3 regions of the Kribbella koreensis genome follow, and region 3 is predicted to be linked to each of the others. Evidence: riboswitches for the same ligand, from Rfam matches in the RefSeq annotation. Region 3 holds a riboswitch; each other region holds the start of a gene.
What was found. A riboswitch is a leader RNA that binds a small molecule or an ion and turns the genes downstream of it on or off. The one in region 3 is predicted to bind cobalamin.
Positions count from the first base shown of each region.

Region 1: it holds a riboswitch for cobalamin, as region 3 does, so the genes downstream of both, ABD116_RS17985 (ABC transporter substrate-binding protein) here and cobN (cobaltochelatase subunit CobN) in region 3, are expected to answer to the same signal.
Region 2: it holds a riboswitch for cobalamin, as region 3 does, so the genes downstream of both, ABD116_RS00710 (ribonucleoside-diphosphate reductase subunit alpha) here and cobN (cobaltochelatase subunit CobN) in region 3, are expected to answer to the same signal.

Region 1 covers NZ_BAAAHK010000007.1:821,649-828,036, reverse strand. The annotation lists gene ABD116_RS17995 (thiamine pyrophosphate-dependent enzyme) at 1-427, shown strand, start outside; gene ABD116_RS17990 (hypothetical protein) at 452-1,432, shown strand; cobalamin riboswitch at 1,720-1,903, shown strand; gene ABD116_RS17985 (ABC transporter substrate-binding protein) at 1,926-2,942, shown strand; gene ABD116_RS17980 (FecCD family ABC transporter permease) at 2,939-4,012, shown strand; gene ABD116_RS17975 (FecCD family ABC transporter permease) at 4,068-5,096, shown strand; gene ABD116_RS17970 (ABC transporter ATP-binding protein) at 5,101-5,889, shown strand.
Region 2 covers NZ_BAAAHK010000001.1:135,412-141,799, reverse strand. The annotation lists gene ABD116_RS00715 (ribonucleotide-diphosphate reductase subunit beta) at 1-721, opposite strand, end outside; gene ABD116_RS00710 (ribonucleoside-diphosphate reductase subunit alpha) at 718-3,552, opposite strand; cobalamin riboswitch at 3,816-3,953, opposite strand; gene ABD116_RS00705 (serine hydrolase domain-containing protein) at 4,070-5,173, shown strand; gene ABD116_RS00700 (DinB family protein) at 5,313-5,894, opposite strand; gene ABD116_RS00695 (Fic family protein) at 6,202-6,388, opposite strand, start outside.
Region 3 covers NZ_BAAAHK010000017.1:173,324-179,711, reverse strand. The annotation lists gene cobN (cobaltochelatase subunit CobN) at 1-3,166, opposite strand, end outside; cobalamin riboswitch at 3,204-3,334, opposite strand; gene ABD116_RS30325 (maleylpyruvate isomerase N-terminal domain-containing protein) at 3,493-4,149, shown strand; gene ABD116_RS30320 (hypothetical protein) at 4,191-4,754, shown strand; gene ABD116_RS30315 (excinuclease ABC subunit UvrA) at 4,808-6,388, opposite strand, start outside.

The DNA of each region.
Region 1 (6,388 bases), on a different contig from region 3:
GTCAGCGGTGGATCGGTCGCGGCAGGTGGTGGCGTTCTGCGGTGACGGCGGGTTGTCGATGCTGTTGGGGGACCTGATCACGGCGGTGGCGTACGAGTTGCCGGTCAAGTTGGTCGTGTTCAACAACGGGCGGCTCGGGATGGTGAAGCTGGAGATGGAGCAGGTCGGGCTGCCGGAGTACGGGACCAAGTTGGCGAATCCGGATTTCGCCGAGGTGGCGAGGGCGATCGGGCTGACCGGGATTCGGGTCGAGCGGCCTGGTGACGTGGACTCGGCGGTCTCGCAGGCGCTGGGTACTACGGGGCCGGTGCTGATCGACGTACTGACGAATCCGGACGAGATCGCGATCCCGCCGGCGCCGACGGTGCATCAGGGGTGGGGGTTCGCGATCGCCAAGACGAAGGAGTTCATCGAGAGCCATGAGTAGGGCTTGCGGTTAGGCTCTGTGACCATGCGTACTCGGTTGGTGGTCGCTCTGCTCGGCAGTACTGCGTTGCTGGCCGGGTGCGGCGGTCCTGGAGGCGAGACGGCGCCTAGTGTGCCGCCGCTGGTGTCGGTCAGCACTACGCCCACCGAGACGCCTACCCCGACCTCTACGCCGTCGGAGACGCCTAGTACGCCGCCTACCTCCAAGGTGGCCGACACCTTGTGCGTGCGGATGAACCAGACGCTCGTGCAGACGACGCTGGGTGTGCCGGTGGTGCGGATCCAGCCGAAGCCGGTGCTGCCGGAGCTGGGCTTCCCGACGTACGACCAGTGCGAGCTCGGGTTGAGTAGCAACTCGTCCGGGCCGGTACTACGAGTTGGCACGTCCGCCTTCTTTGCAACGGCCGCGGATCTGGCGGCGGTTCGCAAGGCCTACGACGCGACCAAGGGCGAGCCGGCCAAGTCGCTGACCGTCGGGCAGGGCGGATTCGGCACCAGCCGCTTCGTCGTGTTCCTGGCCGACGGCAAGCTGCGCAAGATCAGTGGGCCGCCGGCGACGCTGGCGAAGTACGTAGTACTGGCCCAGGACGCGGCCCAACAGACCGGGGGGCTGCCGGAGCCTGCGCCTTACATCACCCGGCCGGAGTGCGAGCGCGGCACGTCAGCCGCCACGAAGGTGATGGGGATCGAAGCCTCGGTCCGCCGCGACGGCGAGACCGACGCCGGCGACATCGTCTGCGCCTGGCTCACCAAGACCCGCGTCCTCTACTCCACCGTCCGCCGGGTCAAGGACGCCGAAGCCATCACCGCCCCGATCAGCAAGGCCGCGACCTCCTTCCCCATGCCCCTCGGCGACGAAGCCTACGTAGACACCGTCACCGGCCGCTCCATCATCCGAGTAGGCACCGACAAGATCGTCGACCTGGTCCCCCTCCCCGCGGGCACCACCGACAAAGACGACATGGCCAGCTTCGTCCTGACCATGTCCGGCCTCTACACCCGCTGACCCCACCGACCTCTACCCCCGCTGACCCCGCCGACCGTCGCCGCCGCCCACCGTCATCTCGGGGGTTAACCCTTCAGTTGCTGGGTTGCCCCCCGAGAATCCCGCTGGGCAACCCCACATCTCAGGGGTTAACCCCTGAGATGTTTCGGGCTGGGGGCTGGGGCTGGGGCTGGGGATCCTGCCGACTTGTCGTACTTCTCGCGGAGGGGTGCCCGCCCTCCGTTGGTGCTTGAACCAGTTCATCGTCCTGTTCCCGGGGCGGTTTCTGCGACTGGGTTGCAGGTGGGTTACGGTTGCGGGGTCGTGGTGTTCGGGAAATCGGTGTGATGCCGATGCGGCCCTCGCCACTGTGATCGGGATGTTCTGGGGTTGTTCTGTTGTGGAGACCACTGGCCGAGGTTGGCTGGGAAGGTCAGACCCTGGAGCGCGGTTCCCGTCAGCCAGGAGACCGGCCACGGCGTGTCACACCGTCCACGAGGTGCTGGAGGCGCGCGTGAAAACGCTGGTTGCTGCTGTCGTCGTACTGTCCCTGGCCACCGGGTGCGGAGGTGCCGCCACAGCGGGGCCGGCCGCCGGTGCCGTCACCGTCAAGAACTGCGGGATCGACGTGACCGTCGCCGGGCCGCCTGAGCGGGTGTTCGCGGCGTACCAGCCGGCGATCGAGATGGCGCACGCGCTGGGGATCTCGGACCGGCTGGTCGGGACGGCGTACCTGGACGCGGACGTGCTGCCGCCGTACGCCGCGGCGCAGCAGGACGCGAAGTACTACAAGAACCTGCCGAGTCGCGAGGAACTGCTCAGCCAGAACCCCGACTTCGTGCTCTCCGGCTTCAACGACGTGTTCGGTGGCGGCGGCAGCGACGAGAGCTTCGGCAGCCGCAAGAGCCTGTCGGACCTCGGTGTGCGGACCTGGATCTTCAGCCCGCTCTGCCCTACCGCGGACGGCAAGGGCGACGAGGCGATCGACCCATCGACCGTCTCGATGGACAACGTGTACGCCGATCTGCGCGATCTCGGCAGGCTGTTCGACGTCTCCGACCGCGCCGAGCAGGTGATCGCCGACCAGCAGAAGCGGATCGCGGCTGTTGAGGCGAAGGTCAAGGGTGCGGACCGGCCGACCGTGGCGATCCTGCGCCCGGGGCTGGAGGGTGGCGGGCTGACGGTGTCGGGTGGGCCGGACTTCGGGTCGGTGCTGATCAAGCAGGCCGGTGGGGTGAACGCCTTCGCCGACCTGACGTCGAAGCGGAACGTGAAGGTCAGCGTCGAGGAGTTCATCAAGCGCGACCCCGACTATGTGCTGATCAGCGGGTGCTGCGACGCGTCGCTGACAGAGGCGCAGGTCCAGCCGGATGTGCAGAAGATCTTGGGCAATCCGGCGTACGCGAATCTGAAGTCGGTGAAGAACAAGCACGTGTACCCGTGGTTGTTCGCGCACCACTCGGCCGGCGTACGCGGCGCCAATTCCACCGAACTGATCGCGAAGCTGATCCACCCCGACCTGGTCAAGTGAAGAACCTGGTCGCGGTCGAGGGCCCGGACGCGGTGAAGGGCTCTGGTCTCCGTGATGGGTTTGGCCGGGTAAGGGGCGGCGGGTTGCGGGCGGGCGGGCTCGCCGTCGCCTGTGTCGTGCTGCTGGGGGCCGTGTTGCTGTCGTTGGTGGCCGGCAATCAGTGGTTCGGTCCGCATGACGTCTTCGTCGCGGCGGCCGACTTCACCGGATCGGACACGGACCGAGTGATCCGGTACCTGCGCTTCCCCCGTACTGCGGTAGGCCTGCTGGCCGGTGCTGCCCTCGGGCTGGCCGGCGCCGTCATGCAGGGGATCACGCGCAACCCGCTGGCCGATCCGGGCATCCTCGGTGTGAACGCGGGCGCCGCGCTGGCCGTGGTCGCTGCGATCGGCCTGCTGGGGGTCCAGTCGCTCACTGGCTACGTGTGGTTTGCGATGGGTGGGGCGTTGGTTGCGACCGTCGTGGTCTATCTCGTCGGGTCGGTCGGTCGAGGGGGCGCGACGCCGGTCAAGCTAGCGCTGGCCGGGGCGGCGCTCTCCGCTCTGCTTGGGTCGGTGACGTCGGCCATCACTCTGCTCGACCTCTCGACTTTGAACGAATTCCGCTTCTGGGTCGTCGGATCGTTGACCTTGGCAACCAGCGCGATCGTTGCGCAGGCGCTGCCTTTCATTGCCGTGGGGATCGCCTTGGCGTTGGCTCTTGGTCGATCACTCAACCAGCTGGCGTTGGGTGACGACCTGGCTGCGACCCTCGGTACCAGGATCTGGGTGGTTCGTCTGTTGGCGGCACTCGCGGTCATGCTGCTCGCCGGTACTGCGACCGCGATGGCCGGCCCGATCGCCTTCGTCGGGTTGGCTGTGCCGCACGTCGCAAGGGCCCTGGTCGGCGCCGACTACCGCTGGATCCTGCCGTACTCCCTCGTCCTAGCGCCGACCGTCCTCCTACTCGCCGACGTCACCGGCCGACTCGTCGCACGTCCTGACGAGTTGCAGGTCGGCATCATCACCGCCCTGATTGGCGCCCCGCTCTTCATCGCCCTGGTCCGCCGCCGCAAACTGGCCGAGCTGTGAAGGCGAACGCCGTGGAGCTGCGCCCGGTGGAGCCGTGCGCCGTCAGGGCGACGCTGTGAGGGCGGTCCGGCTCGGTCCGTTCTCGACCCGGGTCGACGTCGCCAGCATCCTGGTCTCGACGGTCGCATGGGCGCTCGCTTTGGCGACCGCCGCCGTCTCGCTGACGATGGGCGACTATGAGATTCCGTTGTCGGAGGTGCTCAATACGCTGGCGGGTAACGGTTCTTTGATCATGACGGATGTGGTGGTCAACAACCGGTTGCCCCGGGTGCTGGTCGGGATGGGGGTCGGTGCCGCGTTCGCGATCTCGGGGGCCATCTTCCAGCGGTTGGCGCGCAATCCGTTGGTCAGTCCGGATCTGATCGGGATCAACGCGGGAGCGGCGCTGGCCGCGGTACTGATGATCACGATCTTCGGTACGGCGATCGGCTGGCTCCCGGTCGGCGCGCTCGCGGGCTCGTTGCTAACAGCAACGGCTATCTATCTTCTCGCTTATAAACAAGGGATTGCCGGGTATCGCCTGGTGCTGGTCGGGATCGGTGTCACCGCGATCGTCGGCTCGATCACGGCGTACCTGCTGACGCTGGCCGAGATCTACGCGGCGAAGAGCGCCTCCATGTGGCTCGCCGGGAGTCTCGCCGGACGGTCCTGGCCGCACGTGATGCTGATCGGGATCACGTTGCTGGTCCTGGTACCGGCGGCGATGGCTGGGTCGCGACAGCTGAGGCTTCTCGAGTTGGGCGACGACCTCGCTCGTACACTCGCGGGTCGGGTCGAGCTGTCCCGAGGGCTGCTGATCGCTGTCGGAGTCGGCCTGGCCGGGCTGGCGACGGCGGCGGCTGGACCGATCGGTTTCGTCGCGCTCGTCGCGCCGCAGCTCGCTCGCCGGCTGGTCGCCGAGCGCGTCGCTGGGTTGCTTGCCGCGGGGGCGATCGGGGCGTTGCTGGTGGTTGCTTCCGACCTGCTCGCGCGGGAACTGTTCGCGCCGACGGCACTGCCGGTGGGGGTCGTCACGGCGTTCCTCGGCGCCCCGTACCTGATGATTCTGATGGCCCGCGCGAACCGCGTCGGGCAAGGAGGCTGACCTGATGGCGGTACTGCGCACTGACCGGCTGAGCCTCGGGTACGACGCGACGCCGGTCGTCACGGGGCTGTCCGTCGAGATCCCCGCCGGGCAGATCACGGTCATCGTCGGGGCCAACGCGTGTGGGAAGTCGACGCTGTTGCGCGGGCTGGCCAGGTTGCTGGCGCCGAAAGGCGGTGCTGTGTATCTGGATGGTGCTGACCTGGCCGGGTTGTCGGGGAGCACCCTGGCGACGAAGCTCGGCATGCTCCCGCAGCAGCCGGTCGCGCCCGACGGCATCACCGTCTCCGACCTCGTCGGGCGCGGGCGTCATCCGCACCAACGCTGGTTCCGCCAGTGGTCGGCCGAAGACGAGCGCGTCGTCGCCGCCGCGCTGGAAGCAACCGGTACGTCGGACTTGGCGACCCGTTCCCTGGACGAACTCTCCGGCGGTCAACGCCAGCGGGTCTGGATCGCCCTGGCCCTCGCCCAAGACGCCGAGACCATGCTCCTGGACGAACCCACAACCTTCCTGGACCTGGCCCACCAACTCGAGATCCTCGACCTGGTCCACGACCTCAACCGCGACCGAGGCAAAACCATCGTCCTCGTCCTCCACGACCTCAACCTCGCCGCCCGCTACGCCGACCATCTGATCGCGTTGAAAGCAGGCGAAATCGTCGCCCAGGGCAAACCCACCGAGGTCGTCACCGCAGCCCTCGTAGAGCACGTCTTCGGCCTAGCCTGCGAGGTGATCGAGGATCCCCTCACCAGCACCCCGCTCGTCCTACCCCGCCCCCGCCACGCCCGCTGACAACCAACCCCGTCCCCGCCGCGCCCGCTGACACCAGCCCCGTCCACGGCTGCATCACCGGCGGATCTCTGGTTCTGGCCGTCCCCGCCACGCACGCATAACCCTCGCGAACCGCCCCGACAGCCAGAGGCAAGCGCTTGCCTGTGGAGTTACGCATGCGTGGCGATCCGACCATTGCCGCCTGCAACCAAATCCGAACCCACGCCCCCGCCGCGCCCGCTGACAACCAGCCCCGTCCACGGCTGCATCACCGGCGGGCCTCTGGTTGGGGCCGGCCCCGCCGCGCACGCATAACCCTCGCGAACCGCCCCGACACGCCACAGGCAAGCGCTTGCCTGTGGAGTTACGCATGCGTGGCGATCCGACCATTGCCGCCTGCAACCAAATCCGAACCCACGCCCCCGCCGCGCCCGCTGACAACCAGGCCCGTCGCCGCCGCGCCCGCTGACAACCAGGCCCGTCGCCGCCGCGCCCGCTGACAACCAACCCCGTCCACGGC
Region 2 (6,388 bases), on a different contig from region 3:
TGCAGTCGATGCCGAAGTTCAGGTGGATCGACTCGTCGCGCAGGATGTACTGGTACTGCTCGGCGATGCCGACCATCTTGTTGCGCCGGCCGAGCGACAGGATCTGCGCGAACCCGGTGTAGAACCACATGCCCTCGAAGACCACGTAGAACGCGATCAGGTCGCGCAGGAAGTCCGTGTCCGATTCCGGCGTACCGGTCTTGAAGTCGGGGTCCTCCAAGTGCTGTGTGTACTTGAGCGCCCACGCGTCCTTGTCGGAGATCGACGGCACCTCGCGGTACATGTTGAACAGCTCGCCCTCGTCCAGCCCGAGCGACGTGCAGATGTACTGGAAGGTGTGCGTGTGCACGGCCTCCTCGAACGCCTGGCGCAGCAGGTACTGCCGGCACTCGGGGTTGGTCAGCTGGCGGTAGACCGCGAGCACGATGTTGTTCGCGACCAGCGACTCCGCGGTGGCGAAGAAGCCGAGGTTGCGCTTCAGCATCAGCCGCTCGTCCTCGGTCAACCCGTCCTTCGACTTCCACAGCGCGATGTCGGCCTGCATCGAGACCTCGGTCGGCATCCAGTGGTTGTTGCACCCGGCAAGGTACTTGTCCCAGGCCCATTGGTACTTGAGTGGCAGCAATTGGTTGACGTCCGCCCGGGCGTTGATCATCGCCTTGTCGGTGACGTCGATCCGGGCCGCTCCGAGGGTGATCTCACCCAATCCTGTGGTCGTCACTGGCAGGCCTCGCAGTCAGGGTCTTCGATTGAGCAAACGGCACCTGTGGGTTCAGGCAGCGCGACTGGTACTGCGTTGAGCCGGCCGTCCGTGCCTTGCAGCGTGGACTTCTCGACGTGCGTGGCCGACTGGGAGCGCAGGTAGTACGTGGTCTTGAGCCCGTACCGCCAGGCCGACCGGTACAGCTCGTCGAGCGCCTTGCCCGACGGCGCCGTCATGTAGAGGTTGAGCGACTGTGCCTGGTCGAGCCACTTCTGCCGGCGCGACGCGGCCTTGACCAGCCACAGCGGGTCCATCTCGAACGCGGTCGCGTACAGCTCCTGCAGGTCGGCCGGGACCCGGTCGATCTGGGACAGGATGCCGTCGTGGTACTTGAGGTCGGAGACCATCACCTGGTCCCACAGCCCGCGCGCCTTGAGGTCGGCGACCAGGTACGGGTTGGCGACGGTGAACTCGCCGGACATGTTCGACTTCACGAACAGGTTGCGGTAGATCGGCTCGATCGACTGGCTGACCCCGCAGATGTTGGAGATCGTCGCGGTCGGCGCGATCGCCAGCACGTTGGAGTTGCGCATGCCTTCGCGGAGTACCTTGCCGCGCAGCGCGTCCCAGTCGAGCTGCTTGCTCGTGTCGACGGTCAGATCGCCGTTGCGCGCCTGGCGCAGCAGCTCGAGCGAGTCGATCGGCAGGATGCCCTGGCTCCACAGCGAGCCTTCGTACGTCTGGTACCGGCCGCGCTCGGCGGCCAGATCGCTGGACGCCTCGATCGCGTGGTAGCTGATCTGCTCCATCGAGCTGTCGGCGAACGCGACGGCGGCGTCGGAGCTGTACGGGATGCGCAGTGCGAAGAGCGCGTCGGCGAAGCCCATCAGGCCGAGGCCGACCGGGCGGTGGCGCTGGTTCGCTCGCTCCGACTCGGGTGTGGTGTAGAAGTTCACGTCGATCACGTTGTCGAGCATCCGGACGGCCGTCTTGACGGTGCGCTTCAGAAGCTCGGCGTCGAGACCGGTGTCCGTCAGGTGGGCGACCAGGTTGACCGATCCCAGGTTGCAGACCGCGGTCTCGTCGACGGTGGTGTTCAGGGTGATCTCGGTGCACAGGTTCGACGAGTGCACCACACCGTCGTGCTGCTGCGGCGAGCGCAGGTTGCACGCGTCCTTGAAGGTGATCCACGGGTGACCGGTCTCGAACAGCACGGTCAGCATCCGGCGCCACAGGTCGACGGCCTTGACCCGGCGGAACACCCGGATCTCGCCCTGGTCGGCCTTGTGCTCGTAGTTCTCGTAGGCCGTCTTGAACGCGGCGCCGTAAAGGTCGTGCAGATCCGGCACCTCGTCGGGCGAGAACAGCGTCCAGTCGCCACCGGACTCGACCCGCTGCAGGAACAGGTCGGGCACCCAGTTGGCCGTGTTCATGTCGTGCGTGCGGCGACGTTCGTCACCGGTGTTCTTGCGCAGGTCGAGGAACTCCTCGATGTCCATGTGCCAGGTCTCGAGGTACGCGCAGACCGCGCCCTTGCGCTTGCCACCCTGGTTGACCGCGACGGCGGTGTCGTTGGCGATCTTCAGGAACGGCACGACGCCCTGCGACTCGCCGTTGGTGCCGCGGATCTTGGCGCCGATCCCGCGCACCGGGGTCCAGTCGTTGCCCAGACCACCCGAGTACTTCGCCAGCAGCGCGTTGTTGCGGATGCCGGCGAAGATGCCGGACAGGTCGTCGTCGACCGTGGTGAGGAAGCAGCTCGACAGCTGCGGGCGGGTCGTACCGGAGTTGAACAGGGTCGGCGTGCTCGACATGAACCGCATCGAGCTGAGCAGCTCGTAGAACTCGATCGCGCGGTCCTCGCGGTGCTCCTCCTTCAGCGAGATGCCCATCGCTACTCGCAGGAAGAACGCTTGCGGCAGCTCGAACCTTGTTTTGTCGATGTGCAGCAGGTACCGGTCGTACAGGGTCTGCAGGCCGAGGAAGGCGAAGTTGAGGTCGCGCTCGGGCTTGATCGCGGCAGCCAGCTTGGCCAGGTCGAACGTGGCCAGCTCGGGGTCGAGTAGGCCCGCGTCGATACCGGTCTGGATGTACTGAGGGAAGTAGTCGACGTACGCCGTGGCCATGTCGGCCTGGCTCGCCTGCCGCGCTTCACCGTGCACCCGGCCGAGCGTCTCGCGACGGATCTGGTCGAGCAGGAGGCGTGCAGCGGCGTAGCTGTACTCCGGTTCCGTCTCGACGTACCCGCGAGCCGCCATCACCAGGGCGAGCTCGACCTCATGCTGCGCGATGCCGTCGTAGCAGGAGCCGAGCGTCTCGTCGAGGATCAGCTCGGCATCCACGGCGTCGAGGCCCGCCGCTGCCTCGGCGACGATGACGCGGAGCCGGTCGACGTCCAGGGGAGTGGTGCTGCCGTCGGCGGCGCGGACGTTGATCACGGGCCGGGCGGGTGTGTTGTTCGTGCTGTCGCTGGTGCTCAGCTCGGCCGCGTTCTCCGGCGTACGGGCTTTGGCGCGCTCTTCGCGGTACAGGACATAGGCGCGCGCGACCTGGTGCTCGCCGGCCCGCATCAGCGCCAGCTCGACCTGGTCCTGGATGTCCTCGACCTGCACGCTGTGCCGGCCGCGGCCGGTCAGCGCGTCGACCACCTTGGCGGTGAGGTCGGCGATCAGGTCGCGGACGCGGTGGCTGGCGCCGGCCTCGCTGCCCTCGACGGCGAGGAACGCCTTGCTGAGGGCGACCGAGATCTTGGTCGGGTCGAAGGCGGTGCTGTTGCCGTCCCGGCGGACGACGGTGAGCTGGTTCGGGGGTGCGGCCTGGGCCGCCTTGCCCGCAGAAACGATGGTCACAAGCGCTCTCTCCACGCGAGTCTCTTGACGACCGGGACCCCGGGGAAGCGCACGACGAGTTCCCGCACCAGAGCCGCGCAGCCCGCTCTACCCGGCGCCACCCGCGGCGCGGCGCCATCGCACCGACCCACTGTGCTGCGCCGACCGGCCGGTGGTGCACCGAGTTGCTGGGACTTCCTCGCCGGTGCGGTACACCGGCGTTGCACGACCTGTCGCTTGCTCGCCCTGCGACCCGCCCTCGAGGTCTCGGACAGCGCGTGCCGGCGGCACGCGCACCGGTCGCAGGTATTCGGGCTCACGGGACTGCTTCATCCGCTTACCGCTGCGGGGCAGCCCCGGATTTCCACCGGATTCCCCTGTCGACCAGTGATGTGACCTTAACCCGCTGAACCCCACATCTAGTGTCTCGACGCGCCGCGTGTCGCACATCTTGTGTGAAAAACGCATCTCGGGTGCGATGTCAAGTTTGGCGCAGCGGCTCCGACCCGGTACCGGGAGTCGTCAACGAGGAGCTGGTATGAACGAGTTATTGCAGGAGCAGGTTGTGGACGCGATCGAGGGTCTGGTGGCGTCGGGTGCGGAGAACGGCGTGCAGGCCGCTGTCTATCGCCGGGGCGAGTTGATCGTGGATGCCGTGGCGGGGATGGCCGCTCCCGGTCGGCCGGTTGCGTCGGACACGCTGTTCTATGCCGCGTCGACGGTGAAGGGGGTGACGTCGACCGTCGTCCATGTGCTGGTGGAGGAGGGGGTGTTGTCGTACGACACATTGGTGGCTTCGGTGTGGCCGGAGTTCGGGGCTCATGGCAAGGAGGGGACGACGATCCGGCATGTGCTGACGCACTCGGCCGGCGTACCGGCGGTGCCTGCGGATCTGACGTTGTCGCGGTTCTGCGATTGGGAGGCGATGTGTTCGGTGATCGCTTCGCTGGAGCCATGGTGGGTGCCGGGGTCGCGGGTCGGGTATCACGCGGTCACCTTCGGGTTCATCCTCGGCGAGGTCGTCCGCCGGGTTTGCGGCGAGCCGATCTCCTCGGTGCTGTCTGCTGGGATCGGTGCCCGGCTGGGGATCGCGGGGGAGTTGTACTTCGGTGTACCGGCCTCGGAGCTCGATCGTGTTGCCCACTTCGAGGACGACCCGGCCGGCGCGGCCATGTTCGCTTCGTTGCCGCCGGACTTTCCGCTCTTCAAGTCGGGCCCACGATCGCTGTTCCCCAATGCGGCTCTGGCCAACAACACCGCCGTGACGATGGCCGACATCCCGGCCTGGGGGACCGTCACCGCTCGAGGTATGGCTCGCATGTACGCCGCGCTGATGTCCGAAGTCGACGGCGTACGTCTGCTGTCGCCTTCCCGTCTGCAGGAGATCTCAGCCCTCTCCACCACCGGCCTGGACGAGATGACCGGCGGCCCGGCGCAGTACGGCCTCGGCTACACGATCGGCCAGCTCGGCATGCGCCCTGCTCCACCGACCGTCTTCGGCATGGTCGGCATCGGTGGCTCTGCCGCCTACGCGGACACCGCCACCGGGATCTCGGTAGCCGTCACCAAGAACCGCTTCAACCCCACCGAAATCAACGCCTTCGACCAGGTCTGGGACCTCGCCACCAAACTGCTCTCCTGACAGCCGACCCTCTGGCCGCCCGAGGGTTTGGGAGCGGATCGGGTGGGCGGTGTGACGGTTGGCCTGGTCGCCGAGGCGCGCTCCTGAGCGGTGGATGGAGCGGCCTCCGCCTCGACGACCAGGGATCGGGGGTGTGCGGTCAGGCCGCCAGGGCGTGGAGGTCTTGGAGGGTCATGATCTCGGAGCCGTGGTGGATCAGCTCGCGGTTGAGGCGGAGGACCACGTGGCCGAAGGGCTCGGCGGCGTCCAGTTCGGTGGCTTGGCTGAGGCCTACGGTCATGGCTTGGTCCTCGTCGAGGTTGGCGATGGAGTCTCGCCAGGCTTCGACCCAGTGGGTGAGCCAGGCGACGGCGTCCTGGGCGTTGCCGTGGAGGGTGATGTCGGCGCGGCCTTGTCGGCTCGCGCCGAAGGTCCACTCCCACCGCTCGAAGAACGTCTCGGTCAGGTGTGCGATCAGCCAGGCGATCGTCCGTGGTCCGCGATGGTCCGGCTCGTCCGGCCATTGCGCGACCCACTCACCCGACCCGAGCGACCTGAACCGCCCCGCGTACTGCCGGCGGACGACGGTCAGCGCCTCGCTGCTCGGCCGCCAGAAGTACTCCTCGTCGGTCAGTGCCGCCAACCGCCCGGACAACACCATCCAGCTGAAGCCGAGCTGCCCGCGCACCATCGCCATCGCAGACGGCCGCTGCAAGATCTCCCAGTCGAACGGCTCCGGCATCACAGATCCTCACACTCCCCGATTTGGTCCAACGCTCGAACATGTGTTCGAATTGTTCAACGCCGGGAGCCAGAAAGTCAACCAGGACAGCGTGTTGGTGCTGGTGTCACTGGTAGCGATCTGCTAGCCGCCCGGCGTGAAGCGCTGGTGAGACGGAGGTGAAAGACATGTCGCTGATCGTTGGTTGTCGGCCCCGTCGGGGGACGGGGCCGCCAGACTCTTCCCGCGACCCGACTTGTCCGGGGTGAGCGGGAGAGTGGGGTTGAGCAGGAGATTGGGGTTGAACGGGACAGCGGGGTTGAGTAGGTCAGTCGGCCGGTCTCGCCGGGGCGGACGGGACCGGTCGGTTCGGCGACTCGACCCGGGTGTCGGAGGCGGGGCTGGCGAAGCGGCGTTCCAGGAGGGTGAAGGCGTCTATCAGTTCGGGCGCCTCGTACACGCGGTTCCGCCGACCGTCGGTGAGTTCGCGGAGTACTGCGCACTCGGTCAGGCGG
Region 3 (6,388 bases):
GCTCCATCGACGGCCGGGCCTCCGCACCGTCGAGATCCTTGCCGTACGCGTACCCACCCCAGACCGCGTAGACCTCGGCCAGCTCGGCGTCGGTACGCCAGTTGCGCGCATCGACGAGCGGCAGCAAGCCGGCACCGTACGAGCCCGGCTTGGATCCGAAGACGCGCGCCGTCGACGACCTCATGTCATTGCCCGCGGCTACATCAGCGTCGACGTGCGCTCTGAGGTAGTTGCTCTCGGCATCCTCATCGAGCGCCGCCACGGTGCGGACGGCCTCGTCGAGCAGTGAGACGACATGCGGGAACGCGTCCCGGAAGAAGCCCGAGATCCGGATCGTCACGTCGACGCGCGGGCGGCCGAGCTCCTCCAGCGAGACGACCTCGAAGCCGGTGACCCGGCGCGAGGCCTCATCCCAGACCGGGCGACACCCGAGCAGCCACAGCACCTCGGCCAGGTCGTCACCCTGGGTGCGCATCGCGGACGTGCCCCAGACGGTCAGCCCGACCGATCGCGGCCACTCCCCCGTCTCGGCCTTGTGCCTCGCGAGCAACGAATCGGCCAGCGCGACGCCGACGTCCCAGGCGTTGCGGCTCGGGATCGCCTTGGGGTCGACGGCGTAGAAGTTGCGGCCGGTCGGCAGGACGTTCACCAGACCGCGCGTCGGCGACCCCGACGGGCCGGCTTCGACGAAACGGCCGTCCAGCGCGCGGAGTACGTTCGTCAGCTCGTCGCCGGTGCGGGCCAACCTCGGCACGACCTCGTCCGCGGCGAACTGCAGCGACTTCTCGACCTGAGTCGAGGAGCGACCGAGTACCTCCTCGATGACGACCGGCACCTTGCCCGCATCCCACGCCAGAGTCTCCATGCCGACAACCAGCTTGCGTGCAACTGCCTCCAGCAGGTCCACACCGTCGGCACCGCTCACGGCAGGAAGATCCACCAGCGTCGCCAGGTCCGCCAGCTCCGGTACGGCGACGCCCGGGTTCTCCAGCATCGCTGCCTCGTCGACGCCGAAGGTCTGGCCGAGAGCAGCCCGCAACCCCGGTACGGCGCCCGAGACGCCACCCCACATCTGCTGCGCACGCAGTACGGCGAGAACGAGGTTGACCCGTGCCTCGCCGTCCGGCCCGCCGCCGAGGATGTGCAGCCCGTCGCGGATCTGGACGTCCTTGATCTCGCAGAGGTAGCCGTCGAGGTGCAGGACGAACTCGTCGAACTCCTCGTCCTCCGGCTTCTCCGAGGTGTGCAGATCGTGGTGCAGCTGAGCGGCCTGGATCAGCGTCCAGATCTGCGCGCGCAGGGTCGGGACCTTGTCGGGGTCGAGGGCCGACACCGTGGCGTACTCGTCGAGCAGGTACTCCAGCTTGGCCATGTCGCCGTACGTCTCGGCGCGCGCCATCGGTGGTACCAGGTGGTCGACGATCACGGCATGCCCGCGACGCTTGGCCTGCGTACCCTCGCCGGGGTCGTTGACGATGAACGGGTAGACGAGCGGGAGGTTGCCCAGTACGGCGTCGGGCGCGCAGTCGGCCGCCATACCGATGCCCTTGCCAGGAAGCCATTCGAGCGTGCCGTGCTTGCCGAGGTGGACCACCGCGTGGGCGCCGAAACCGCCTTCTTCGGTTGGCGCTTCGAGCCAGCGATAGGCCGCCAAGTAGTGGTGCGACGGGGCCATGTCGGGGTCGTGGTAGATCGCGACCGGGTTCTCGCCGAAACCGCGGGGCGGCTGGATCATCAGCACGACGTTGCCGAACTGGAGGGCCGCGAGGGCGATCGCGGGCTCGGGGCCGGACTGGTCGACGTACAGGGAACCCGGGGCCTCCCCCCACGCCTCGATCATTGCTTGCTGCAACGTTTCGGGGGTCTTGCCGAACCAGTGCTGGTACGTCGAGAGCGGGATCTTCGCGACCGCACTGGACAACTGCTCGTCGGTGAGCCAGTCGACGTCGTGACCGCCGGCCGCGATGAGCCGGTGGATGAGTCCGTCGGCGCCGTCCGCGCCCTGGAGCTCGTCGAGATTGAGGTCGGGGCCGAGGTCGTAGCCGGCCTCCTTGAGCTGGCCGAGGATGACGACCGCCGAGGCCGGGGTGTCGAGGCCGACGGCGTTGCCGATCCGGGCGTGCTTGGTCGGGTATGAGGACAGTACAAGCGCCAGCTTCTTGTCCTTCGGCTCGACGTGCCGAAGCTTGGCCTGGGCGACTGCGATGCCGGCAAGCCTGGCGCAGCGCTCCTCGTCGGGGGCATAGCTGGCGATGCCCTCGGCGTCGTACGCCTTGAAGGAGAACGGGATGGTGATCAGGCGTCCGTCGAACTCGGGGATCGCGACCTGGGTGGCAGCGTCGAGCGGGCTGATCGCGGCGTCGCTCTCGAGCCACTGCTCGCGGGTCGAGGTGAGGGCGAGGCCTTGGAGGAGCGGGATGTCGAGGGAGGCGAGGGCGCCTGCGTCCCAGGAGTCGTCGCCGCCGGCCGTTGCGTTGGAGGCAACGGTGCCGCCGGCCGCGAGGAGGGTGGTGACGAGGACATCGCATTGCTTGAGGAGGGCGAAGAGGTCGGCGTTGTCCGCGTGGGTGGGGTCCAGGCCGCGCAGCGTTCCGCAGTACAGGGGAAGGGGCTGGGCGCCGGCCTGCTCGATCGCGGTCGCGAGGGCGTCGACGAAGGCTGTGTTGCCGGAGATCTCGTGGGCGCGGTAGTAGACGATGCCGACTACTGGGCGGTGGTCCTTGGCGAAGGTGCGGCCGGCGCGGATGCCGTACGTCGGGAGGGTCTTGGGTGGGTCGAATGCGTCGCCGGTGAGGAGGATCGTGTCTCGGAGGAAGCCCGCCAGGTTCTGGAGGTTCTCGGAGCCGCCCTCACGGAGGTACGCGAGCGCCTCGGTGACCGCGCCGGCGGGGACGGTCGACATCGACATCAGCTCGGCGTCGGGCGCTGCCTCTCCACTGAGCACGACGGTGGGGATGTTCGAGGAGATGACGGCGTCGAGACCCTCCTCCCAGGCGCGGCGACCGCCCAGCAGGCGGACCACGACGACCTCGACGCCGTCAAGCAGGGTGGCAACATCATCGAGCTCGACCCGCGCCGGGTTGGCGACCTTCCATCCGGCCTGGGCCTGCGAAGCGGCCAGCAGGTCGGTGTCGGCAGTGGAGAGCAGCAAAAGGTTCGCGGGCACGCGCGACCGGTCCTTCCTCGGGGTGTCCACGCCCCAGGTGGCAGGTACGACAGCAGCAGTTCCTGACTCCCGGGAAACCCCCGGTCACAGTGGCGGGACCGCCCCGGACTCACACCGGGTTCCTGCACAGCCGTCGATGACAGCACGACTCTAGTCGACCGCGTCGGCAACTACTCCCCCACGGTCGAGCTCCGCCTGCACCACCGTCGCTCACACGCCCGACACTCCCACCCACGCCTGCGCATCGATCGCAGGACGTCGGCGGTGTGGGGGCTACTGCCTGTTCTTGTGTACGGCGTGGACTGGTGGCGCATTAGCTTGCTGGGGTGGATCTGTTCTCAGAGTCTTGGGGTGCGTTGCGGGCGGCTGTTGCTGGGCTGGGTGATGCCGACTTCGGCGAGGCGTCGGGGTGTGCGGGGTGGTTGGTGCGGGATCTGGTTTGTCACCTGGTGATTGATGCGCAGGACGTGTTGATCACGCTGGTGACGCCCAGCGAGGCCGAGGCGACGCATGACTCGGTGAGTTACTGGGCGGTGGCTGAGGCGGCGGCTGCTGGTGAGGATCCGCTGGATGCGTTGATCGTTCGGTTGGCGGCGGCGTACGGGGATCCGGGGTTGCTCAAGTTTCATCTCGATGACGTGGGTGCGGCGGCCGGGCGGGCGGCTGAGTTGGCTGATCCGGCGATGCTGGTCAGCACACAGGACATGGTGCTGACGGCGGGCGACTACCTCTCGGCGTACGTGCTGGAGTGGACGCTGCACCACCTCGATCTGGTCGCTCACCTACCGCAAGCGCCAGGACCATCGATCGAAGGCCTCGCCGAGAGCCGGGACATGATCGAGCAGATCGCCGGCGCTGGGTTTCCTGCGAGCTGGTCCGACAAGGACGTGCTGTTGATCAGCACCGGGCGCCGTGAGCCGTCCGACTTGGAGAAGACGCAACTCGGTGAGCTCACCAAGAAGTTGCCCCTCGTGCTTGGTTAAACCAGTGGCGCCTATGCCGACAGGACGGCCACTCTGAGGACATGCGACTGACCTTTCTGCATGACCCGCGTGGTGGTGAGAGCCTTACGTTGATCCGGCGTGCGGACGGGGCGGAGTTCACTCTGTTCTCGTACTCGCGCAAGCACCGCGTGCCGCACGATCTCGCGCATGCGGTCACCGAACGCGAGCTGCGCATGCCCGACGGCATCTTCGGCTGTATCGCAGCCGGTGCGGTCTTCGACAGCATGGAGCAGACGGCCGGCAAGAAGCGTCACGACGCGAAGGTCCGCAGCGCGCGCATTCTCAAAGCACCGAACAGCATCGGCATGAGCGAGGCGCTTTCGAGCGTCTTTCACCTGGCGGTCGAGAAGGACCAGCCCACGCCGTACGCTGAGGTCCGCGAGATGTGGGGCGTCACCCGAGCCGATCCGTGCCCGTACGCCGATGTCGACCTCGACCGCACCACCGAGACCCTCCGCGAACTGAGCCACCGCTGGCAGGCGAGCTCCGACCCGCTCGATTTCCCTTGGCCGGAATCGCTTCAGGCGGAGGCATCACAGCACGGTCCCAAAATTCGCGTACGTACCGGTCGTCGCGACCGCTAGCTTGTCGCTCCGGGTCACGATGCCGGACAAGATTGTCCCGGCCTGTCGGCGGGCTAGAGGACGTCGCGGAGGTACTGGCCGGTGAGGCTTTCTGGGGCTTGGGTGAGGAGGGTGGGGGTGGTGGCGGCGACTATGCGGCCGCCGTCGGTGCCGCCGCCGGGGCCTAGGTCGATCACGTGGTCGGCGTTGGCGATCATGTCGAGGTCGTGTTCGATCACGATGACCGTGGCGCCGGCGGTGATCAGGCGGTCGAAGACCGTGAGGAGGACGCGGATGTCGGCGGGGTGCAGGCCGACGCTGGGTTCGTCGAAGATGAAGAGGGTGCCTTGTTGGGGCTTCTCCAGGTCGGCGATGAGTTTGAGGCGCTGGGCTTCGCCGCCGGACAGAGCCGGAGTTGCCTCGCCGAGGATGAGGTAGCCGAGGCCGACCTCGTCGAGGGTGCGGAGGCGCGCTTGCATCTTGCGCAGGCCGGTGAACTTCGAGCGGGCCTGTTCGACCGTCAAAGCCAGAGCACCGGCCATGGTCAGGCCGTCGAGGGTGATGGTGTCGCAGTCGGGGTTGTAGCGGCGGCCTTCGCACACCGGGCAAGGAATGTCGACGTCGGGGAGGAACTGGACGTCCAGCGAGATCTGGCCGGTGCCGTCGCATTGCGGGCAGCGCAGACTGCCGGTGTTGTACGAGAAGTCCGCGGCCTTGAGTCCGCGCGACACCGCTTCCGGAGTACCGGCGAAGGCTCGGCGGAGATCGTCGAGGACGCCGCTGTACGTCGCCACGGTGGAGCGCACGTTGCGCCCGATCGGAACGGCGTCGACGATGACGGTACGGTTGATGCCGCCGGCGTCCAGGTGACGTACATGCTTGGGTGCCTGGCCGAGCAGCGCCGGGGCGAGGCTGTCCAGTACGAGGGTGGTTTTGCCTGACCCGGAGACGCCGGTGACCGCCGTGAGCCGGAGCAGGGGGAACGACGCTTCGAGCGCCTTCAGGGTGAAGCGGGGAGCTGTCTCAAGGTGGATCCGGCCGTGTTCGAAGACGTCGTCAACCGCCACGCGTGGACGGACGACGGCCGGCTCCTCACCGCTGAGGAAGCCGCCGATCACCGACGCGGACGACTTCGACAGGTCCTCGACGGTGCCGGTGGCAACAATCTCGCCGCCGTGCGCGCCGGCTCCGGGGCCGATCTCGATCAGCCAGTCGGCGTGCCGGAGTACGCGGACGTCGTGGTCGACGAGGACCACGGAGTTGCCGGTCTCGACCAGGCGGCGGGCGACCGCCATCAGGGCGTCGATGTTGCTCGGATGCAACCCGATGGACGGTTCGTCGAGGACGTACAGCAGGCCGGTCGCGCTGCTTCGCAGAGTGCGGCTGAGCTGTACTCGCTGCAGCTCACCGGTCGAGAGCGTGCGCGAGGCACGGCCGAGCGACAGGTAGCCGAGTCCGAGGCCTAGTAGGTGCTCCGCGGTCGGGATGAACGCGTCCACGATCTGCGCGGCCATCCGGGTGAGCTCGGCGGGCGCGGCGGCCGGCAGCGAGCGGACGAAGGTCGTCGTACGGTCGAGGCTCCAAGTGGAGATCTCGTCGAGGGTGACGCCGTTCAGAGGTACCGATCGCGCGCGCTCGTTGAGCCGGGAGCCGCC